Linked DNA regions of Magnetococcus marinus MC-1. The protein of the gene in region 1 interacts with the protein of each later gene in a pairwise test. Links are inferred from orthologs where the notes say so. Each region holds a gene or a part of one and is shown on either strand. Other genes may lie near its edges. The genes, in order: MMC1_RS17125 and sfsA.

Region 1 (12,285 bases):
GCAAAAATACCCGTTGCATGGCCCGTTGCTTAATATTCCCGATCCACCGAAAGGTCGGCCAAATCCATCAGTGCTTGGCGCTCGGCACTCTCCGGCAAGGGAGCCAATGCAGCTTTGGCTTTAACAATCAACGCGCGGGCCTGGGACATGGTGTAGTCCAGCGAACCATGCTTGGCAATCAAAGCACGGGCATGATCAAAGCTGCTCTCATCCTGCTCTTCATCCTCCAAACAGCGCCGCCAAAAAGCTTGCTCTTCCGCATCGCCTGAGCGGAAAGCGTGGATCACCGGTAGGGTTATCTTACCCTCCTGGAAATCATCCCCTACATTTTTGCCCAGTTTTTCCGTCTCGGCCGAGTAGTCCAGCAGATCATCCACCACCTGATAAGCGGTGCCCAACATCATGCCATAATCATACATGCGCTGGGCAATCTCGTCGGATTGATCCGCCACCACCGCCCCCAACTGCGAAGCCGAGGCAAACAGCGAGGCCGTTTTGTGGCGAATCACATCCAGATAACGCTCTTCATCGGTGGCCAGATCATTGCTGGCCACCAACTGCATCACCTCGCCCTCAGAGATAATGGCGCAGCAGTCGGAAACAATGCGCAAAACCCGTAAATCGCCATGTTCAACCATGATCTGAAACGAGCGGGAAAAGAGAAAGTCGCCAACCAAAATGGGCGCCTTGTTGCCCCATACCGAGTTGGCGGTTGCCTGTCCCCGGCGGGTGTTGGACTTATCCACCACATCATCATGCAGCAAGGTTGCGGTGTGAATAAACTCCACCACAGCCGCCAGCAGCGCATGGACATCGGCTTTTTGATACCCAAACAGCTTGGCTGTTACCAAGGTCAAAATGGGGCGCAACCGCTTACCGCCGCTGTTAAGAAGATGATCCCCCACCTGGGTGATCAACTCAACAGGGGAGTTGAGCTGTTCCAAAATGACTTCATTGGTGCGCTGCAAATCCTGTTCAACCAGGCTACGCAGACGAGCCAAAGCTTCGTTGGTCTGTTGGGCCATAGGGTTTTAGCCGTCCCATTCATTTCAGTAGGCTTGAATCCTTCTGGTTTCAAGCAGGGTTCTCTTCTTTGATAGAGGAGATCAAAGTCAAGGGAACATACGGAGTATCACAGCCCAAGGTCAAGGGCAAATTGCCAAGGCAGCGGCACCATGTTGTCATTTTTGGGGCGACAGCATGGCGCTTTTTTGAGATAACAACCGCACTTTATAATCACTAGGCAACAGAGTATAGCATATCCATAAAATAATATGCAGTCTGCATTCGGCAAAGAGAGAAAGAGCAGCCTGTTTACAGAGGGGAGATATGCCATGCAAGCGTTACCCGCGTTGTGGTGGCTTAATGGCGAGGTGAAGGTCTGTTTGGCGTCGGCCTCACCAAGGCGGTTGGAACTGTTGCGGCAAGTCGGTCTAGATCCGATGGTTAACCCGGTGGCGTGCGATGAGACGCCACGCATCGGGGAGGATCCCCAAGCCTATGTGGTACGCTTGGCGCGGGAAAAAGCCCGGTCTGGGGCTGTGGCGGGGCATCTAACCTTGGGTTCAGATACGGCGGTGGTGGTGGATGGCGCAATTTTAGGAAAACCACAACACCGCGCCGAGGCCATAGCGATGGTGCAACGGCTGGTGGGGCGCTGCCATGAGGTGATGACCGGCATAGCGGTCTGCGATAACAAGGGGCAGATCTTTAGCGATGTGGTGATCACGCAGGTATCTATGCGCGAGGTCGCGCCTGGAGAGATTGCCGCCTATGTGGATTATGGCGAGTCTATGGATAAAGCAGGGGGTTATGCCATTCAGGGCATGGGCGGTTTTTTGGTTAATCGCATAGAAGGTTCCTATAGTGCGGTGGTGGGGTTGCCGCTGGTAGAGAGTTTGGCGTTGCTGCAACGTGCCATGCAGGGGTGAAAAAGGGGGGTGTTCGTGTGACGTGTGTGGGGATTTCTCTTGACTTATTTTTGGCGTTCATGATAATACACGAACCTTTTTACAGGTCTGGCGGGTCCGAGAGTCGGTTCCCAAGCGCTGTGGGCGAAGGTTTTAAACGACTCAGCCCTTAGGAACAGGCTTTTAGACCACAGTTATAACGCATTGAAATAGATGCGTTTTTGGAGGAATGATCGATGTATGCGGTAATTCGTACCGGTGGTAAGCAGTATAAAGTGTCCCAAGGTGACGTCCTGCGTGTTGAGACAGTGGCGGGCGATGCTGGCGGCGAGGTGATCTTTGATGATGTGCTCATGGTTGGTGGTGATGAGGGTCTTAAGGTAGGTGAGGCGACTGAAGGCGCCAAAGTTACCGGCACCATCATTCGCCAGATGCGCGACAAGAAGGTTATTGTTTTCAAGAAAAAGCGTCGTAAGAACTATATCCGCACGCAGGGTCATCGTCAAAATCTGACGGTGGTTCGCATTAGCGGCATTTCTTAAGACGGGTATAGAGGAGAGACGTCATGGCACATAAGAAAGCTGGCGGTAGTTCCCGCAACGGGCGTGATTCAGAAGGTCGTCGCTTGGGCGTTAAGAAGTACGGTGGCGAAAACGTGATTCCTGGTAACATTCTGGTGCGTCAGCGCGGCACCAAAATGTGGCCTGGCGTTGGTGTGGGTATGGGTAAAGACCACACCTTGTTTGCGCTGGAGGAGGGTCGAGTGGCCTTCACCATGCGGCGCAACCGTCAATATGTAAATGTGGAAGTTGCGGCGGCTCAGTAAGCCGTTGTGAGCTGCGGGTGGTGAGCATTCGCAACGCAAGGATGATGGGGAAACGGTTTTAGGCCGTTTCCCCGTTTTCTTTTGCAGGGGTGCTGTTTTATGCTGCTTGTAAAGTGGCTATATTTGGTCTGGGCCAAGCCACCGTTAGCGCTGTTTGACAGGATCAACCTTGTGACCAAAGGATCTTTCGGTACAGGGTAGAAAAATGCAATGCCTACCCCTTTGATCTACGCAAGGCGTTGTCTGCCGAGACTTTTTTAGCCCATGCTTGAGGGTCAGCGATGGCTGGTCACGCTTGTTAGGGCATTTTCTGAATCTCCACACCTACCACCATCTGGACATCATGAAATTTCTAGACGAAGCGAAAATCTACCTAAAATCCGGCGACGGCGGTGGCGGCTGCATCTCGTTTCGGCGGGAAAAATATATCCCTTTTGGTGGGCCGGATGGCGGCGATGGGGGGCGTGGTGGCGATGTTATTTTTCAAGCCGATGGCCACCTGAATACGCTTATTGATTTTCGCTACAAGCAGCATTTTAAGGCCAAGCGGGGCACCCATGGCATGGGCTCACAGTGTACCGGTGCCTCGGCGGAGGCGCTGATCATCAAGGTGCCGGTGGGGACCATTATCCGGGATGATGCCGACGGCACCATATTGGTGGATATGGTGGAGGATGGTCAGCAATTTCTCGCCTGTAAGGGGGGGGATGGTGGCCGGGGCAACATGCATTTTAAGAGTTCCACCAACCAAGCCCCGCGTCGGGCTGATCCGGGTTTTCCGGGTGAGGAGATGTGGGTACGGTTGGAGATGAAATTGCTGGCCGATGTGGGGTTGGTGGGTATGCCCAATGCGGGCAAGAGCACGCTTATCTCCAAGGTCTCTGCGGCGAAACCCAAGATTGCGGACTATCCTTTTACCACCTTGCAGCCCAATTTGGGGGTGGTACGGGTGGAGATGGACCACAGTTTTGTGATGGCGGATATTCCGGGCTTGATTAAGGGTGCCCATGAGGGGCACGGGCTGGGTATGTTTTTTTTAAAGCATATTGAGCGGTGTGCGGTGTTGTTGCATTTGGTGGAGATTGATTCGCTGGAGGATGATGATCCGGTGAGCCGTTTTCAGACCATTGAGGCGGAGTTGGCGGGTTATTCGGAGCAGTTGGCGCAGAAGCCGCGTATTTTGGTGCTTTCCAAGGCGGATTTGTTGGGGGAAGAGGATCGCCAGGTGGTGCTTTCGTGGTTTAAGGAGCGGTTGGGGGAGGCGATGCCACCGGTCTTTATCCTTTCGTCGGCCACGGGAGAGGGTATTGAGGCGTTGGTTTATCATGTTGGTGGTATGGTTAAACAGTGGCGGTTAAAGCAGGGCAAGGTGGGTCATGCCTTGGAGGATGCTCCGACCCGTGCGGGCAGCAAGGCGCTACGGGATGAGCATGCTCCGTCGTGGCAAGATGACGATGATGACGACGATGATGATGATGGTGTGGAAGTTATTTGGGTCCGGGAGTGAGTATGCGTGAGGCTACGGAGGCGTGGCAGCGTGTGGCGGCTGCCCAGCGGATAGTGGTTAAGATTGGTTCAAACTTGCTGACCACCAAGGATGGGGTGTGCGAGGATTGGATTGCGGCCCGTTGTGCGGAGATTGCGGCATTGATGGGTCGTGGCAAGCAGGTTGTGGTGGTCACGTCGGGCTCGGTTGCGGCGGGGGCGTCGCGTTTGGGTTTGGGGCGGCGTCCGGCAACACTGCCAGAGAAGCAGGCGGCGGCGGCGGCGGGTCAGGGCAAGTTGATGCAGATTTATGAGCAGGCTTTTAACACCCATGGTTTGCATACGGGGCAGATATTATTAACGCGGGATGATGTGGCGAACCGGCGTCGTTATTTGAATGCGCGGGATACGTTGGAGACCTTATTAACCTTGGGTTTGGTGCCGGTGGTTAATGAGAATGACACGGTGGTGGTGGAGGAGATTCGGTTTGGTGACAATGATACCCTGGCGGCGTTGGTGGCGGGTTTGGTAGAGGCTGAGCTGTTGGTTTTGTTATCGGATGTGGATGGTTTATACAGTGCGGATCCCCGTAAGGATGAGAGGGCGCAGCGTATTGAGTTGGTGGTGGAGGTAACGCCGGAGATTGAGGCTTTGGCGGGTGGTACCGGTTCGGAGGTTGGCTCTGGGGGTATGGTAACGAAGTTACGGGCGGCGAAGATGGCGGCGCGTACGGGGTGTATGACGGTGTTGGCCAATGGTTTTCAGGCGGATCCTATCGGGGCGGTGATGGGGGGTGGTGTTGGTACGCTCTTTTTATCGTTGGGGGATGCCATTAGCAGCCGCAAGCGTTGGATTGCCAATGGTTTAACGTGTGAGGGTAGTCTATTTTTGGACGAGGGGGCGGTTGCGGCTTTATTAAAGGGCAAGAGTCTCTTAGCGCGGGGTGTGGTGGCGGTTGAGGGTGTGTTTGATCGGGGTGCGGCGCTCTATTGTTGTGATGTGCAGGGGCGGCGGATTGCCAAGGGGTTGGTGAATTATCGCAGTGATCATATGGAGCAGATTAAGGGTAAGCATAGTTGGGAGATTGAGGCGGCCTTGGGTTTTATTATTGATGAAGAGGTGATGCATCGGGATGACATGGTGCAGTTGGTCAAGTAGGTTAGGGGGGGTGTGCATGCCCCTATAGCCAGGGAGTCCCATTATTAAAAGGGATTGGGGGGGCTGGGGGGACGCTCTGCTTGCCCGCCCAGCGGGTCTGGGCAGCGCCCAGTGGGGTTTGGGGCGAAGCCCTGAGATCTTTTGATTTTTTTTATCTTTTAGCCCCGTACCGGTTGGACAAGGGTGCAGGGGTTGTTTAAGAGAGCACGGGTTTTGTAGGCGCGCGGTACGGGGCATAGGGTAGCGATGTCACGCGTCAGCGTGGCGGGCGGTTGGGCGCACGGGCGCTGGGTGGAAACCATGCATAAGGATTTAAAAAGCCTAACAGCAAAAAATCACAAGCAAAACCCTGGAGGGATAGAGAATTCCCCCCCCAGCCCCCCCTCAAACTTTTTTTTGAGCGTAGAAGCATTAAAAAGTAAGGTGCAAGCGTGGGGGGACAGCGCAAAAAACGCAAAAGCGTACATAATGACGTAAAGCGGCATAAAAACCAGCGAACAAGGCAATACCATGAGCAACGACAGCATCAAACTCATCGACGAAATCGGCAAAAAAGCACGCAAAGCTGCCCGTCAACTGGCTTGGTTAGACTCCGGTAGCAAAAACGCAACCCTACACGCCATGGCCGATGCCCTGATCGCCTGTAAAAAGATCCTCCAAGTAGAAAATGAAAAAGACCTGGAAGCCGGTGAAAAAAATGGCCTGACCGACGCCATGCTCGACCGCCTGCGCCTCACCGATCAAGTCATCGCCAGCATGGCCGAAGGCATCCGCCAAGTGGCCGCTCTGCCCGACCCCATCGGCGAAATCAACCATATGCGTCGCCTGGCCAACCAGCTGCAAGTGGGTAAAATGCGCGTGCCCCTCGGTGTGATCGGGATCATCTACGAATCCCGCCCCAACGTCACCGCCGATGCCGCCGCACTCTGCGTCAAATCAGGCAATGCCGTTATCCTGCGCGGTGGCTCTGAAGCGTTTCACTCCAACCGCGCCATCGCCGCCGCCCTCGCCCAAGGTATGGAAAAGGGACGTGTGCCCAGCGATGCCGTGCAAGTGGTAAGCACCACCGACCGAGCCGCCGTCAGTGCCCTGCTAAAAGCCGATCAATATGTGGATATTATCATTCCACGTGGTGGTAAAGGATTGATCCAACGGGTCATGGATGAAGCAACCATCCCTGTCATCAAACACCTGGATGGTATCTGTCATACCTATATTGATGCCGACGCTGACCCCGCTAAAGCCATTGACATCACCTTTAATGGCAAAATGCAGCGTACCGGCGTGTGTAATGCCACCGAAACCCTGCTCATCCACGAAAAGGTCGCCAAAACCATACTGCCCGCCCTGGCTAAACGGCTCAACCAAGCCGACTGCGTGCTTAGAGGCTGCCCCGAAACCATCCGCTTGGTGGGCGAAGTGGCCCCCGTCATCCCCGCGACAGAGGAGGATTGGGATACCGAATACCTCGCCGCAATTCTCGCTATCCGGGTGGTGAAAAATCTTGAAGAAGCCATGGACCATATCGACGCCCATAGCTCACGCCATACCGAAGTTATTGTGACAGAAAACCACGCAACCGCCATGCGTTTTGTGCGCGAAGTGGACGCCTCCGCCGTCATGGTCAACGCCTCCAGCCGCTTTAATGACGGCTTTCAATTCGGCTTGGGCGCAGAAATGGGCATCTCCACCGATAAACTGCATGTGCGCGGCCCCGTCGGCCTGGAAGGACTGACCTGTGAAAAATGGATCGTGCTGGGCGATGGTCAGTTGAGAAGCTAACCATGGTTACCGCATTTCGCCAACATCTCGCCCGGCGTATCGGTATCCTAGGGGGCTCATTTAACCCGCCCCATCTAGGCCACCTGCGCTCCGCCATGGAGGTGATGGAAGGGTTGGGGCTCGACGGTATGCAGCTTATCCCCAGCGGGGCCCACCCCTTTAAAGGGCGTGAAATGCAGGCAACCCCCGAAGAGCGGCTGGATATGGTACGCCTGGCCGTAAGCCGCGAACCCCGCTTTGAAGCCAATGATATCGAAGTGCTACAAGATGGCGTAGGCTATACCATCGATACCCTACGTAGCCTCGCACGCAGCCGCCCTACCATCGAGTGGGTGTTGGTGCTGGGTAGCGACCTGCTGAATGAACTACACCTGTGGAAAACGTGGCAATTGCTGATAAAGTACGCCCACCTGTGTATTATGACCCGACCCGGTTATATCGTGGATCTGCAACAGACCGAAGCCGGACGCTTTTTGGAACCTTTCATGGTGCAGAGTCCCGAACTGCTCTACCGTGAAGAGATGGGACGTAACGGTGTGATTATTCAACCGGTTACGCCAATGGGAATTAGCTCCACCGCCATGCGCGAAGCGCTGGTGGCGGGGCGCAGTATCGACTATCTCACCCCCACACGGGTGGTGAACTACATACAGAAGCAGGAGCTGTACCGCCCATGAGCGACGTTAAGAGCGATGACCAGATCAAGGCAGAGATCACCCAAGCTGCCCATACCATTCAAGCCAAGTTGGATGATAAAAAGGGCGAGGATATCGTGCTGGTGGATCTGGAAGGCCGCTCAGGATTGGCGGACTTCTTTATTATTGTCACAGGCCGTTCCACCACCCATGTTCGCGCCTTGGCCGACGAGGTAGACCAAGTAGCGTCGCAACTTAACCTACCTACCATCGGCGTCGAAGGGGTGCAAGAAGGTGAGTGGGTGCTGATGGATTTTGGCGATATTGTGGTGCATATCTTCCGTGAAGAGGTACGTGCCCACTATAACCTAGAAAAACTCTGGAGTGCCGAAGCCTCCTCGCCCCACCCCTCTAAAGCACTGGCCCAACAAATCGCCCACCGGGATGCCGAAAACCCCTGGCACGCCGCCGACCTGGATGCATCCACATGGGATGCCGACGATGATGGCCAAGGGGGCGCCGATAACGATTGGGACGGCGACGACGATGAGGAACGCTGGGACGAAGAGGATGATGAAACCTGGGATGACGACGAAGCAGAAGAGGATGATGCCTGGGATGACGACGAAGCAGAAGAGGATGATGCCTGGGATGACGAAGACGATGAAGACGATGAAGACGACGAGGCAGATGAAGCAGATGGGGCAGGCCGTCGGTGAGTCGGTTTCGCATTCTCTCTGTGGGTCGGGGCATGCCCAAGCATGAGAAGGGGCTGTTTGACGACTATGCAGGGCGCATGAAACGCTATGGTGGTCTGGAGCTGGTGGAGATTGCCGAAGGGCAGCGTACCGGCAAGGAGAGCCCGGCGACCCGCAGCAAAGCGATTGCGGATGAGGGCGAGCGCATTTTGGAAAAGATGGATAAGCGTCTCTGGATGGCCCTCGACCGGGGGGGCAAACTGTTGGATAGCGAGACGCTTGCCGCTCAGCTACTCCGGTGGCAGGAAGCCGGTGATCGGGATGTTGGACTGATCATCGGCGGCCCGGATGGGTTGCATGAACGGGTTTTACAGGGGGTAGCCTTTAAACTGGCCTTTGGTCCCATGACCTTTCCCCACATGCTGGTGCGGGTTATGCTGGCTGAGCAACTCTACCGCGCCATGACCCTACAACATGGGGTGCCCTATCACCGCTAATGGGTGGTTGATCAGGGTACGTCCTCCCCCCCAAAAAAGCTCTTCCAATTAAGAGATCGAACAGAGCCTGCTCCCTTAACGCCCCGCTTTAATGTGTAGCTGGGCAATGGCCGCCAGCATGGGGGCCAACTCCGCCTGCATCGTTTGAATAAGTGCAGCGATATTCTCTTTGGGTTGAGCCATCTTCAGCGAGGTCTCCAGGGCGATGACCCTGGCGCGTAAGCGCTCCGCCCCAACACTGCCCAACAATCCCTTGAGCGTATGCACCAAGGGTTCCAAGGCGGCCAAGTCACCCGCTTCCAGTAGCTGAATCAGTTTAGCAGAGGTCTCCCGCTGATCTTGCTCAAAGGCGAGAAGTATTTGGTGATAGAGCTCTGCATCCCCACCCAGTTGTTGCAGCCCTAGCGTATAATTGATGCCCGGTATATTGGGGGGACCAGCAGGAGAGCGCTGGCCCGGTTGCCCCGGCACGCTTTGCAGGCTGTCCGCCGGTTGTGGTTGAGCGGGTTGAGGGGATGAAACCGATGGCGGCTTAGGTGGTTGCTCGCCAAGCCATTGGCTTAGATTGGTGTACAAAAGAACTGGATCAATGGGCTTGGTCAGGTGACCATTCATACCACTCTGCTGCACCTGTTTTTGATCCTCTGGGGTTGAGCTGGCGGTCATGGCAAAGATGGGCAGTGTGTTGCCAAACCGTTGGCGGATTTGCGTGGTGGCCTCAAAGCCATCCATAAGGGGCATGTGCAGATCCATGAGAATGGCGTCATGATGCAGGGGGTTGGCCTTTTCCACCGCCTCGAACCCGTTGTTGACCAGCGTCACGTTTACCCCGACTTTACTCAAGAGCTCCTGGATAATTTGCTGGTTGATGGCATTATCTTCTGCCACCAGCATATGACGGCCAGTCAGTTGGGGCCACGTGGTGGGCGAGGCATTGGATTGTACCGGGGCGTGTTGGGCATCGCTAAGGGAGCCTACCCCCAGGAGCTGTACTGCACCATCATAGAGGCTGGAAGAGGTGACCGGCTTCTGTACCGCCCCCACCCGTGCATCCTTAGCGGCCAGATCCATAACCGCTTGCTGAGTCTGGTAGCCATGTAACATCAGCACCCCCCCCTCGACAAAACGGTGAAGCATGGGGTTGAGCAGCAGCTCCAGATCTTGTGCCATGGAGACCGGCAGCATATCCGCATCCAACACCATAAAGCGGGGCAGCGGGTTATTCTCTAACCACTGATGCAGAGTGCTCATGGCACCGACACTGGCACAGGTCAGACCAAAGCGGCCAAGGTTTTCTGCCACCACGTCACACATGCGCTGGTTGGCGCTGGCCACCACCACCTGCCCCGTCAACAGCTTGGGTATGACGAGACTTTCTGGCCGATCCGGCAAAACGGCAAAGGGCAAGGTAATAACAAATTGGCTGCCAACCCCGGGTGTTGAGCTCACCTGAATGGTCCCGTTCATGAGCGTGACCAACTGGTGGCTGATGGAGAGCCCTAAACCACTGCCCCCAAAACGGCGAGAGGTCGAAGATTCGGCCTGCTGATAAGGGCGAAACAGTTCCGCTATCTGCGCTTCATTCATCCCAATACCGGTATCGCGCACGGTAAAGCAGAGCTCCAGCAGCTCCCCCCGTTGGGTGTGGCGGGTAATGCTCATCTCCACCTCGCCCTGCTCGGTAAACTTAATGGCGTTGCCCACCACATTGAGCAAAATTTGACTCAGGCGTAAAGGGTCCCCACGCAAGGCGTGGGGTAGCGCCGGGGCTTTGTCGAAAATAAGCTCAATCTGTTTCTCTTGGGCCTTAACCGCGGTCAGGGTGGCAAGGTTGCTCAACACATCATCCAATTGGAAATCGGTCTGTTCAATCTCCAGCTTGCCCGCCTCAATTTTGGAAAAATCCAAGATGTCATTGATGATACGTAACAACGATTGGCCCGCTGTGTGGATTTTGCTCAGATAGTCCCTCTGGCGCTGGTCGTGGCTCTGTTCCAGGGCAAGGTGGCTAAGGGCGATAATGGCATTCATAGGATTGCGAATTTCGTGGCTCATGGTCGCCAAAAAATCAGACTTGGCATGGTTGGCCCGCTCGGCGCGTTGCTTGGCGCAGCTTAACTCCTTGGCGGCACGGCGGCGCATTAATCCCATGCTGATAATATGCCCAGCTCGCGCCAGAAAGGCGGTCTCCCGCTCCTTCTGCTCGTGGCCGTGGGCGAGATAAAGCACCATCACGCCCAGTACCTGTGCCCCATCCATAATGGGCACGTTGTAGTGCCCATGGGCGGTAATCCCCTCAAAGGTAATGACGTGGCGGTGATCCATGCAGCTGGCAAACTGTAGGGTGCCACTTTGGGCCGCCAGACCACACAAACAGGTGCCAAAAGGGACTTTGGCGCAGCGCTGCTTTAACTCTGGGTCAAGATTGTGGTTGACCACCAACTTGAGCTGGGGTTGGGGGGCGCTCTCATCGGTGAGGAAGAGCCCCCCCACCGGTTTAAGCTTGAGCCAGGGTACCGAGTGAATCAGCGCCTCCAACACCTCTTCGAGATAGTGGGTGGTGGCGCTCTCTTGCAGGGTCAACTTAAAGAGAGCCTCTAGGGCGCGCTCTTCGGCGGCGATCAACTCCGCCTCTTGTTGGGCAGCGATTAGCTTCTGCTCATCCTGGCGCTGTTCCGTGGTGTCCCAAAAGGTGATGACCGCACCACTGCGCTGATCCCCTTGCCAGAGGGGAATGCTGCTGTAGGTGACATAAAAAGGGCTGCCATCCTGTTTCCACAGCACCTCATCGGTCACGTGGTACTCCCGTTGCTCCCGTAGGGCCGCCGACATGCGGCATGCATGTTCCGGATAGGGTGTGCCATCGGCATAGGCGTGGTGCACCATGCTGTGGATATTTTTACCCAACAGCGCTTCACGACTGTAACCCAACATGCGCTCGGCTGCCGGATTGATAAAAGAGACCAAACCCTGGTCATCAATACCAAACACCCCAACGTCGGTGGCTTCTAAGAGTTGATTAGCACGGTGATCGGCTTGAGCGGCGTTCTGCTCGGCGGTGCGCTGCAACATCTGCGCAAAAGCCTTGGCTAGAATCCCCATTTCCCCCCCAACCCCTACAGGTAGCGCGTGGCGGCCCTGGTCATGGGCGGTATCCTCGACCGCGCGAATCATCGCCCGCAAGGGGTGGGTCAAAGAGCGGGTCAACAGCACCGCCAGCAGCAAGGCCATAAGCAGCATGCCGCCACCGATAAGCAGAGACTCATCCCTGGAGCTGTAAAGGGTGGTGAAAAT
Region 2 (12,262 bases), 390 kb from region 1 along the record:
AGGTACGCCCGATGGCCATCGCCTCGCCCACCGACTTCATTTGGGTGGTCAGCAGGGCGCTGGCTTGGGGGAATTTTTCAAAGGTAAAGCGGGGGATCTTGGTCACCACATAGTCGATGGTGGGCTCAAACGACGCCGGGGTTACGCCGGTAATGTCGTTCATAATCTCCGGCAGGGTATAACCAATGGCCAGCTTGGCGGCTACTTTGGCGATGGGAAAACCGGTTGCCTTAGAAGCCAATGCCGACGAGCGGGAGACCCGTGGGTTCATCTCAATGACCACCAGCCGCCCATTTTCTGGATGGATGGCAAACTGCACATTAGAACCGCCGGTATCCACACCGATCTCACGCAGCACCGCGATGGAGACATCCCGCAGAATCTGATACTCTTTATCGGTCAAGGTCTGGGCCGGAGCCACGGTAATGGAGTCCCCGGTATGCACCCCCATGGGGTCAAAGTTTTCGATGGAACAGACGATGATGGCGTTATCCAGACGATCCCGCACCACCTCCATCTCAAACTCTTTCCAGCCCAGCACCGACTCTTCCACCAACACCTCTGTGGTGGGCGAGGCGGCCAAACCACGGCGGATAATCTCCTCGAACTCTTCCGAGTTATAAGCGATGCCGCCGCCGGTCCCCCCCAGGGTAAAGCTGGGGCGGATAATGGTGGGGTAACCGACCTCTGTCTGGATCTCCCACGCCTCTTCCATGGAGTGGGCAAAGCCAGATTTGGGCATCTCTAGGCCAATATCATCCATGGCCTGTTTGAAACGTTCGCGATCCTCCGCTTTGCTGATGGCATCCCGCGAGGCACCAATGAGCTCCACATTGTACTGCTCCAGCACCCCCGCATCGGCCAAGTTAAGGGCCATGTTCAGGGCGGTCTGCCCCCCCATGGTGGGGAGAATCGCATCGGGGCGCTCTTTGGCGATAATGCGCGTCACCGACGCCAAGGTGATCGGCTCCACATAGGTACGGTCGGCCAGCTCGGGATCGGTCATGATGGTGGCGGGGTTGGAGTTCACCAACACCACTTCATAACCCTCTTCTTTTAGAGCTTTACAAGCTTGTGCACCTGAATAGTCGAACTCACAAGCCTGCCCGATGACGATGGGTCCCGAGCCAATGAGCATGATTTTTTTTAGATCGGTACGTTTGGGCATGGCGTCCTCTAAACCCTTCGATTAGCGCATCAGATCGGCGAACTGTTTGAACAGGTAGTGGGCATCGTGGGGGCCGGGGCTGGCCTCGGGGTGATACTGCACCGAGAAGACCGGCTTATCCTTCATGCGCACCCCTTCCACACTGCCATCAAACAGGGAGCGATGGGTTACCTCCAGCGTGTCGGGCAGTGCGCTATCTGAAACCACAAAACCATGGTTCTGACTGGTGACTTCCACCACACCGGTGGAGAGGTTTTGCACCGGATGGTTACCACCACGATGACCAAATTTCATCTTTAAGGTCTGCGCACCCAGGGCCAAGCAGAGCATTTGGTGGCCCAGACAGATACCAAAGATGGGGATTTTGGTCTCTAACAAGGCGCGGATGGTACGCACGCCGTGTTTGACAGCATCAGGGTCGCCGGGGCCATTGGAGAGGAAAATACCGTCGGGGTTGCCCGCCAGGATTTTTTCGGCTGGGGTATCGGTGGGCACCACGGTAAGGTCACAACCCGCCTGCACCAAACCGCGCAGGATGTTGTGCTTGACCCCAAAGTCCATCACCGTTACCCGCTTGCGGTTGCTCCCGCTTTCGATCTGCCGGTAGCCCTGTTCCAAGTCCCACAGCCCCTGTTGCCAAGGGTAGGGTGTTTGGCAACTGACCTCCCCGGTAAGATCCATCCCCGCCAATCCGGGAAAGCTCTTGGCTTTGGCAATCAAGTTTTCGGTATTAAAATCCAGGGTAGAGAGCACCCCGCGCATGGCCCCTTTATCCCGCAGGTGCGAAACCAAGGCGCGGGTATCAATGCCTTCAATCGCGGGAATATTATGGCGGGTTAAAAAGACCGACAGACTCTCCTGAGCCCGCCAGCTACTGAAGCGGCGGGCGGATTCCTTGACAATAAAGCCGCGAATCCAGGGGCGTCGGGACTCCATATCCTCTGGGTTGATGCCCACATTACCAATTTGGGTATAGGTCATGGTGACGATCTGTCCCGCATAGGAGGGATCGCTCATAATCTCCTGATACCCGGTCATGGAGGTGTTAAAACAGACCTCCCCTACCTGTTCAGTTTGGGCACCAAGGGAGCGCCCATCAAAACGGGTGCCGTCTTCTAGAACCAAAACCGCGCGGCCTTGATTGGATTGCTGCATGTTCAAAGTGTATGCTCCGGCGTTGGGACGGGGTGGTTACTGCGGCCCCTTCACGATGACATGATGGACTTTTTTAAAAGCGTGCCGCCGCTTATACTCTTTTTCGTTACTTTCGTCAATAAGCGTTACTTAGACAGCGCCGCTTGTAGAGCATACGAAAAAATGGTTTAAATGAATAGCTTGTTCCGCGACAGAGGGGGCATCATTACGGTGAATGGGATTTTTTCACCGGGTGTTCGCAAAAAATTCAAGCGATTCACACATCCATTCAATCCTTTGCAGCAGGCATAGGGTTGGATTAAAGGAGAAGGCTACCATGAAAAAACCGCTGCGTTATCTGACGTTGCTGGCTGCTGGCCTATTGAGCAGCACCCCCGCTTTGGCCGCTGGCTGGCTAGGGGCCAGCCTCAACACGCCACGCGGGGTCCAAGTAGGCGAGATTATTAAGGGCAGCCCGGCCGATCATGCTGGTTTGGAGCCCGAGGATATTATTTTGGAATTGAATGGGCAGGCCATTCACGGCCCCGGCCAATTTGCCCGCCGCATCGCCACCACCAAACCGGGTACCCGCATCACCCTAAAAGTGATGCGTAAAGGCAAGCTCACCGAGCTAAAAACCACCCTGGAAGATAGCAAAGACCATGCAAGCGTAACCTCCTACATGGGGGGGCCTATGGGGAGCATGTTAGAGACCCCCAATCAAATGATGCGGAGCATGCCTTTTCCACCCATGCGCGGCAATCCTGATGCTTATGGCGCTCCGGGCGGGGCGTATGGGCCCCCTCCCGGCGGGCGTAACCAAGGCGGCTTTGGCGGCGAAGATTTTGGCAATCGGCCACCCCCTCCTGGTCAGGGCGGTTTTGCCCAAGCTGGCGAGGCGAACGACCTTGCTTTCACCCCTCCCCCGCCACCCCCTAACGATCAACGTCAGGGCGGGTTCGGCCCACCGCCTCACCTGCGTGGCATGCCCATGGATACCAACAAAGCGTGGTTAGGTATCGCGGTACAGAACAGCGCCGCTGGGGTTGTGCTGGAAGGGGTAGCCCCCACCAGCCCCGCCGCCAAGGCAGGCTTACAGGCCGGGGATCGCATTGAAAAAATCAATGACACCCCCATCACCGGGGACCAACAACTGGTGCAGAGCTTAGCCCCCTTACAGCCCGGGCAAAAGCTGACGATACACTATGTTCGTGACGGCAAATCAAACGCCGTGGTGGTGGATCTGGTTAGCCGCCCAGCCCATCCGTAAAGGGTGGCGGTGTGGAGTATCCAACGCCACTAACGCCCGCCCGCATGGTGCAACGCTATAAACGTTTTTTAAGCGATGTCACCCTGGCCGATGGCACTCAAGTAACCGCCCACTGTGCCAACTCCGGCTCCATGCGCGGGTTGGTGCATGTGGGTGAGCCTGTCTACCTCTCCCACTCGGACAACCCCAAGCGCAAACTGGCCTGGACCCTGGAGTTGGTGTGCGATGGTGGCGCGCTGGTTGGGGTCAATACGGGCTTGGCCAATGCACTGGTGGCCGAGGCGCTACAGCAAGACCGCATCCCCCCTTTACAGGGGTTTGCCCACTTTAGGCGAGAGGTCCCCTATCAGGACTCTCGCCTGGATTTTTGCCTAACCGCCCCCGCTGGTGCGTTAACCTATGTTGAGGTGAAGAGCGTTACCCTGCGCTTGACCGACGAAGCCGCTTTTCCCGACGCGGTAACCAAGCGCGGCGCAAAACATCTGGCGGCTTTGCGCCATGCGGTTAAAGCTGGACATCGGGGGGTGATCCTGTTTATTGTCCAGCGTTCGGATCTCGACCATTTTCGCCCTGCTCATGAGATTGATCCAGGCTATGCCCAGACGCTACAATGGGCGATCTCCGAGGGGGTTGAAATACTGGTTTATGCCTGCGCGCTCACCACGGCATCCATCTACGTTGAACGCCCTTTAAGCTATACGCTCGGTTGAGTGGGCGGGATGGCTGCACCACCCTGCTTTGGTTTGTCATTCTGCACTTCAGGCCGGTCAGATTTAGCCTCATGCACGACAGCCTAGCCTGAGCTGTGTGCCGCGCGAGGTCTTATTGAAATTGTGTAAATATTAACCTACGTCTCATCGCTGGGACGTGTGGAGTGCGTTGTCATGATCATCATTAAAACTCCGGAACAGATTGAAAAAATGCGCGTTACCTGCCGTCTGGCGGCAGAGACTTTGGATATGATTGCACCGCACATTAAACCTGGGGTGAGCACCGAAACGCTAAACACCATCTGCCATGACTTTATTGTCCGTAACCATGCCATTCCGGCCCCCCTTAACTATCGGGGGTTTCCCAAATCCATCTGCACTTCGGTCAACCATCAGGTGTGCCACGGCATCCCCAGTGACCGCGTATTACGGGATGGGGATATTATCAATGTGGATATTACCACCATCGTGGATGGCTGGCATGGGGATACCAGCCGCACCTTCCAGGTTGGCACCCCCACCAAAAAGGGGCTTAAAATCGCCGAAATTGCCAAAAAATGTTTGGATCTTGGCATTGCTGCGGTACGCCCTGGCATACATTTGGGGGATATTGGTGCCATTATCGAAGATTATGCCCGTCAAAATCGCTGCACCGTGGTACGGGAATATTGTGGGCATGGCATTGGTGAAAAATTTCACGAAGAGCCAGCGGTGCTGCACTTTGGCAACTATGGCGAAGGGGTTAAATTATTACCGGGCATGATCTTTACGATTGAGCCCATGGTCAACTTGGGGAAACCTTACATTAAACTGATGCCGGACCAATGGACGGTCGTTACCAAGGACCACAGCCTTTCCGCCCAGTATGAACACACGGTTCTGGTCACCGAAAGTGGCCATGATGTGCTCACCGATATTAATGGGGAGTACCCGCCCTGCTAAGCATGCCCCTACGCGCGGCCCCCCTTTATGCATGCCTGCGCCCCGTTTGTTTTTTTAAGGGACAAAGCGACGATAATCCTGCAAAATCTCAATAATCTTTAGATTTTTATGGTGTAAGGCTGCCCATGCGTGATCTCCTTGCTCAAACAGCGCCTCGGCACGGGGCGCCTTACCCACGCAAGAAACAGCCCGAGACCATCGCTTGCGCCCCCCCGCAAAGGGCCTTTAGCGCATATAAAAAACGCCACGGTCGACACCCAAGAAGCCTGCTTTGCATGCCGTCTTTCGCATACTTAAAACGATCTTGGGCGTACTTTTTTTTCCAAGGGCTCATGGCACGCCGCGCCACCCCCTTTACAGCAGCCAAGCGGACCACAACACGGCTTAAAGCGGTCCCTCCCCCTGTTTAAGAGATCCATTTGTTAAAGGGGGGGCCATTGCCACCCTTTTTTCCACCGTGTGAATACGGAGCTTTTCCGCCATGTACACCCTGTTAATCGCCGAGGATGACCACGCCTATGCGCTCATATTGGAGCATTTTTTACTAAGCCTTGGCCATAAGGTGCTCATTGCCAATAATGGAGAACAGGCGGTGGAGATGTTTAAGATCCATCAACCGGATCTTATCTTCATGGATGTGCTCATGCCCGCCATGGATGGTCACCAGGCAACGCGCGAAATACGCCGACTCACCTTGGGCGATCCCGTGCAGGTTCCTATTCTTTTTCTAACGGCTATCGAGAGTGAAAAGGTGCTGGCGGAGTGCCTGGAGTGTGGGGGGGATGATTTTATCAGCAAACCCTTTAGCACAACCACCCTCAAAGCCCGCCTAAATGCTTGGCTAAAAAAACGCCACATGTCCGAAGAGATGGCCCGCGACCATCGACATATTGCCCGCGTGGTAGAGAACTTACGTCGCGATACGCGCTATTATGGGGAAAATTTACGCACCATCACCTGCCCGATGGCGCAGGTGAGCGGCGACCTTATCCTCTCGGCCAAACGACATGATGGCACACAATTGATCGCGGTGGTGGATTTTACCGGTCATGGTTTAAGTGCGGCGATCTGTGGTCCCCTCATTAGTCACGCCTTTTACACCCATTTTCTCGCCCATATTGAGACCACCGCGTTGCTGTTCATACTCAACGAACTGTTATGCCATAAACTGCCTGAAGGTATGTTTATGGCTGCCCATTTTGTAGAACTTTCACCCGACCAGCGACAGATGCGGCTCTGGAATTTTGGCATGCCTGCATGCGTGCATATCGACGGGTCGCAAATCTTCCTCTATGGGAAACACCTTTTACCGATGGGCATCCATGAAATGACCCCTCAATCGATGGTCTGCACCGTGCAACCTATAAATAAGGGCAGTCGACTCTATCTTTTTTCCGATGGGGTAAACACATTGGTTGCCTACGACTCCGAAAGCCAATATATGGAGGATATTCATTGCTTTTTAAGGGCTTGTTTTGAGGAAGGGCAGACCCCTCCTCTGCCCGACCAGCCCACCTTATCTACGGGCTGCACGGCACCCATCAAGGATGATATCACCATTGCCGAGATCACCTTAACCGCGTAAGGATTTTAAGCGACACGCTTGCGCAGATCCCGCTTACAAACGCCGCACACCCAAACGATTCCGATTGCTCCTGCCTACCCTTGTGCAGACAACCGGCCCGCGTTGCGGCCACACCACCCATTGCCCCAATACCACACGTTCCACGCACTCCAGCACTCAATCCCCGACCCTTTCTAAAAATATTTTGATCTTCATAAAATAAAATGTTGCACCGCATCCCTGAGCGTTTCATCATCACCGGTGCGCTCAGCTCTCTACCGAGATCCCTTGGCCCATAAACGAAAATATTACCCACGCGCCACCAAGCCATCACACGACTGTGATAGGCTGTTCGGTTATCAGTGGTTTTATCGACAACCCATGAGGATACCCCCCATGTCCCAACCTAAGCCTATGAATACCATCGCGGTTATGACCAGTGGCGGCGATGCTCCAGGCATGAACAGCGCCATTCGTGCGGTGGTGCGTACCGCCATCGGTGCAGAGATGGAGGTACTGGGCATCCGCCGCGGCTACAGTGGCCTGCTGGAAGGGGATCTTATCCCCATGGATGCCGCCTCGGTGGGTAATATTCTACAAAAGGGTGGTACTGTGCTGGGCACCTCCCGCTGCGCGGAGTTTCTTAAACCGGAGATTCGCCAAGAAGCTGCCAATATTTTACGCCGTAAACATGTGGATGGCTTGGTCGTCATCGGTGGCAATGGCTCCTTTAATGGCGCCTACCAACTGCACCAAGAGCATGACATACCGGTGGTTGGCGTACCGGGTACCATTGATAATGATATCCAAGGTACCCACTACACCATCGGTTTTGACACGGCGGTGGAGACCGGGGTCTATGCGGTGGATAAAATCCGCGACACCGCCAATGCCCACGACCGTATTTTTTTGGTGGAGGTCATGGGGCGACATAGCCCCGCCATCGCCATCCATACCGGTGTCTGCACCGGGGCTGAACATGTGATTCACACCCCCGAAAATACCGACTATGACACCTTGGTCTCAGGGATCCGGCGGGGCCGTAAGCGGGGCAAAAACTCCTTTATTATCATCGTCGCTGAGGGGCAAGTTCCTGGTTCAGCCTATCAGGTGCAAAAGCATCTGGCGGACAATTATCAAATCGCCTCGCATGTGGCCATTTTGGGCCACCTGCAACGCGGCGGATCGCCCACCGCCCATGATCGCTTTATTGCCGCCAGCATGGGTTTTCACGCTGTCCAAGCCCTCAAAACCGGCGAAGTGGCCACGGTTACCGCTTGCCGTGACGGACGTATTCAGCTGGTCCCCTTACAAGAGTGTTTGGAAAAAAATGATGCCATCGACGCTTTCTCCTTAAACCTGACCCAGCAGTTGGCAATCTGACCCCCCACAGCCCCACGCTTGAGATCCCTAAAGCCCTCTTTTGGCACAGCCGAAAGAGGGCTTTTTTATAGGGCTTGGCCCACAACTTAGCCTGAAGTTATATTTGTATATATATTTTTAAGTTTTTGATTTTATAAGATTCCTTCTCATTCATAAAAAAAATAGCCCCATTTCCCATAAAATTCCACACTCTTGATACAGATCAAATCAAAGCCTCTGCTTTCTCTGTTAAGCAAGAACCACACTGTAAAATTAGGTACGGGGGGAACCCTGTCACCAATAAAGCATGCATGGCCGTCCATTGAGCAACCAGGCAGGGTATCACGCATAAACGGTGGTCAACGCGATTTCGGTTGGCCCGTGCAGGCCGCAAAAAAAACATGGGGGAAGAGCGATGAAATATGGGTTAAAAAAATTTTGGAGTGTGGTGGCGTTTGCGCTACTGCTCTTCACGGTAAGCCAGGCTGAGGCGGTCCGCCCTGCTGGCCAACCGGGTAAAGATTGGGGCGGACCAGAGAATGCCAAGTGTGCCGAATGCCACATGAAAGAGAGTCCTGGCCTGTGGAAGCAGTGGAATGAGAGCCAGCACGGTCAAAATGGCGTAGGCTGTTTGGATTGCCATAAAGCGGCAGAAAAAGATGTGGATGCTTTTGAGCACAAAGGGCAAAACATTGCTGTACTGGTAACCCCTAAGGATTGCGCCCAGTGCCATGCCACAGAGGTCAACGAGCAGCAGCGCTCTCACCACGCCAGCGCGGGTAAGATTTTGCACTCGCTGGACAACCTGCTGGGTGAGGTGGTTGGGGGACCTGCGGCGGTTAACGTGGGGTGTCGTCAGTGCCACGGCTCGGTGGTCAAGTTAGATGTCAAAAAGCGCCCCACCACCGACACTTGGCCCAATACCGGCATTGGCCGCATCAATCCCGATGGCAGCTTAGGTTCTTGCAGTGCCTGTCATGGTCGGCATAACTTCTCCCGTGCCCAAGCCCGGCATCCCGACACCTGCGGCAAGTGCCACATTGGCCCGGACCATCCCCAGTTGGAGGTCTACAACGAGTCTCAGCATGGCATTCAGTTCCGCGCCAACATTAACAAGATGAACCTGGGCTCCGACAAGTGGGAAGCAGGCATTGACTACACCGCCGCCCCCACCTGTTCCACCTGTCACATGAGCGCCGTTCCGGGTCGCCCCAAGACCCACGATGTGGGTGAGCGCATCTCCTGGAACCTGCGTTCCCCCATCTCCAACCGTATTAACCTCATCCGTTTGGACAACGGCACCTCGTTTGATTCCCCCGACGGCAAACCCTTGCCTAAGGTTGGGGATATGATTGAGGCCCGGGGCGGTAAAGTGATTGAGGTCATCACCTCTGAAGAGCGCCGTGGACGCATGCAGGATGTCTGCTTTGCCTGTCATGGTGAGCGTCTTGTCACCGGTCACTATAAGCAGTTGGATGACTTTGTTGAGCTCTACAACGAAAAGTTTGCCAACCCCATCAAGAATATCATGGCAGAGCTCAAAGCCAGCGGTAAGATCACCAAATCGCCCTTTGATGAAAAGATTGAGTGGATTTGGTGGGAAATTTGGCACCATGAGGGGCGTGTTGCACGCCATGGCGCCTCCATGATGGGACCCGACTATGCTTGGTGGCATGGCATGTATGAAGTGGCCAAACACACCTACTTTGAGTTTATTCCTGAGCTCAAGCATGTCGTGGGCGAGGAAGAGGCCAAGCGACTGCTGGAGAAGCACTTCAAACCCATTGCAGGGCATGACTGGTACTTCAATGGTATGAACAAAGAGGCCCTACAGAAGATCAACAAAGAGTACGAAAAGCGCTACGGCAAAGGCTCGGTCAACTAAGCCAAGCCGAATCATCAAAGGCGACCCTGCGGGGTCGCCTTTTTTTTTACACCATGCCCCTGTCAGAGAACGGGCAAACCCGTCACCGCATCGCCACAACCCCCTCCAGCACGCTGAAAGCTCGCTCTAGGCGGGCACCCTACTTATCCAACATATCCACCCAACTCGCAAACTCTTCCCCACTATGACCAAAATCTACCACCACGGTCTTTTCAGTCCGCACCACATTTTGGCGCTCCTGTTCTAAACGGTGCATAGAGGCTTCCAACTGCTGTTTCTCATCCTTTAACTTTTGGAGCGTCGCCTCCAGCGCCTGTTCATGGTTCCAACGTTCGCAACCATCCCGCGCCATCTGGTAGAGTTCCCCACGGGAGACCGGCTTTTTAATAAATTGCACGTCATGCTGCAATTGATCATGGATCTCATCCACAGAGTGATCACTGTAGGCCGAAACAATGTTAATATAGATATGCGCATCCAACGCCCGAATGCGCCGGGCAACCTCCAGCCCATCCATGCCCGGCGGCATGCGTATATCCACAAAAGCAACCGCAAAGGGGCGCTGCTGTTGCATGGCCCGTTCAACCTCTGCCACCCCATCCTGCCCTTGACTGACCGCAACCAATTCAAAGACTAACCTACTTACTTCACTCAGCGGGGGCTGGCTGGCGGATTCGTCGATAAACTGTTCCAAAAAACCCGGCTGCGTCGCCTGCGCCGAAAAAATGGCACGGTAGGCTTCCAACACCTCAGGGTTATCATCCATCACCAAAATTCTAGTATTAAAGGTCATCTTCGCCTCCCTACCCAAAAAACCAGACGCCTACATTGACATAATTACAGCTATTATGATGGGCCTCTGCTATACTTATCGCAAGCCATTTAGGGGTCAAGTCATGCGCCATTACATGGCAATGGCCACGTAGCTTAAGGCGCTTTTGTTGGAAGAGGGCGAAATAGATGTTCCAGGCCAAAGATGACGCCAAACGCCTGCAAACCACAGATCCACGAGAAATCGTTAAAATTTTCACCTCGGCCATGTTAGACGAGTCACATGTACACGTCCGTCTAGACCACGGCATGGTGGAATATTTTTCCCTGTTCCGCAGCTCAGCCGATGAGCTTGAGGCACTGCAAAGCGCCGATCACCTGACCCTAACCCCCCTTGATCCCCCTGTGGGCAACGCCAAAATACGCCTGTGCGAAAGGGTTATGCTGCGCTTTTTTACCGCACAGTTTAGTGCCGAGTGCCAATGCACCTTTTTGGAAACCCAGGACAACCGTAGCATCCACCTTAGCTTGCCTGAACGTCTCACCCTCATCCCCCAACGACGGGCCGATGTACGGGTTAAAATTGATGAAAAAAAGCCCTTTATACTCAAAATTATCCGTCCCTCAGGCATCTCGTTCCTGGCTAAACCCATCGACATCAGCGCCGGGGGAATCAGCTTTGCCAGCATCGGCAATGTTCCCCATATTTCTGAAAAATCGCGTATTCATCTCATTCTTGACTGGAAAAACGAAGGAATCCACATCAAAGTGCGGGCTTTGATGCTCAAAGAGATAAATAAAGAGGGGGAACAGCTGCTGCGCGCCCGCTTTTTACCCGAATCACTGGCCGCCGCCCAGAGCATTGAAGAGCTGGTCGCCCTGGTCCAACGCAAACATCTGCAACAACGGGCCGAACTGTTTAGTTAGCCCACCCCCCGCAAGGACGGCCCCCTCAGTTTTCCCCCAGACCACGCCATACCAGCACAAAGGCGCATGCCGTCTGGCTGCCCTGCGCACGACCGTGTGCCGCAACAGATAGGATGGCAGAGGCCGACAGCAGCACCGGCAGCTGCGCACCATCGCCACACAACAATTGGCACGACAGGTTTTGTTGGGCCCCCTGGGCCTGAACACGGCTCAGCAGATCTTCCATGACCAAATCAGGGAACAACCCCCCCACCGACATCCCCAAGATATCCTCTTCATCATACCGGCTCATGGCCGCCGCCGCTGGGTTGCTGGAGGTAATCATACCCCCTGCATCACACACCACCAGCCCTTCGGAGAGGGAAGAGACCAGACTCTCCATGCTCAAGCGCGCGATGGCGTGCTCCTGCACCTGCTGCTCTAGGCTAAGCTGACGATTAACCAACTGCTGATCCTGTGTCCAACGGTTACAGGCATTATGGGCCAGCTGCAAAATCTCATCCCGCGTCAGGGGTTTGCGGGTGAGTAA

What was found.
Region 2: the proteins of MMC1_RS17125 (region 1) and sfsA interact in binary tests that used the Escherichia coli proteins (3 or more experiments, as listed by UniProt). The link is inferred for Magnetococcus marinus MC-1 from one-to-one orthologs.

What each region holds. Positions count from the first base shown.
Region 1 is NC_008576.1:4,164,551-4,176,835, reverse strand. The notes cover bases 5,094-8,025. They hold MMC1_RS17125 (glutamate-5-semialdehyde dehydrogenase), read left to right. Parts: upstream 5,094-5,889; coding sequence 5,890-7,161; downstream 7,162-8,025. Other genes in these bases: rsfS (ribosome silencing factor), read left to right, coding at 7,835-8,025; nadD (nicotinate-nucleotide adenylyltransferase), read left to right, coding at 7,164-7,838; proB (glutamate 5-kinase), read left to right, coding at 5,094-5,379. Also shown: MMC1_RS17160 (polyprenyl synthetase family protein), read right to left, coding at 30-1,025; MMC1_RS17155 (Maf family protein), read left to right, coding at 1,335-1,931; rplU (50S ribosomal protein L21), read left to right, coding at 2,147-2,452; rpmA (50S ribosomal protein L27), read left to right, coding at 2,476-2,736; GTPase ObgE, read left to right, coding at 3,080-4,243; more of proB, read left to right, coding at 4,246-5,093; more of rsfS, read left to right, coding at 8,026-8,515; MMC1_RS17110 (23S rRNA (pseudouridine(1915)-N(3))-methyltransferase RlmH), read left to right, coding at 8,512-8,991; MMC1_RS20600 (ATP-binding protein), read right to left, coding at 9,067-12,285. UniProt on the Escherichia coli protein: Catalyzes the NADPH-dependent reduction of L-glutamate 5-phosphate into L-glutamate 5-semialdehyde and phosphate. The product spontaneously undergoes cyclization to form 1-pyrroline-5-carboxylate.
Region 2 is NC_008576.1:3,776,009-3,788,270, forward strand. Bases 2,524-5,432 are described here. They hold sfsA (DNA/RNA nuclease SfsA), read left to right. Parts: upstream 2,524-3,583; coding sequence 3,584-4,282; downstream 4,283-5,432. Other genes in these bases: MMC1_RS15470 (PDZ domain-containing protein), read left to right, coding at 2,640-3,572; map (type I methionyl aminopeptidase), read left to right, coding at 4,457-5,224; MMC1_RS22415 (hypothetical protein), read right to left, coding at 5,279-5,401. In the rest of the region: carB (carbamoyl-phosphate synthase large subunit), read right to left, coding at 1-1,168; carA (glutamine-hydrolyzing carbamoyl-phosphate synthase small subunit), read right to left, coding at 1,190-2,323; MMC1_RS15485 (response regulator), read left to right, coding at 5,706-6,809; pfkA (6-phosphofructokinase), read left to right, coding at 7,185-8,171; MMC1_RS15495 (multiheme c-type cytochrome), read left to right, coding at 8,566-10,035; MMC1_RS15500 (response regulator), read right to left, coding at 10,175-10,828; MMC1_RS15505 (PilZ domain-containing protein), read left to right, coding at 10,996-11,733; MMC1_RS20500 (response regulator), read right to left, coding at 11,759-12,262. UniProt on the Escherichia coli protein: Binds to DNA non-specifically. Could be a regulatory factor involved in maltose metabolism.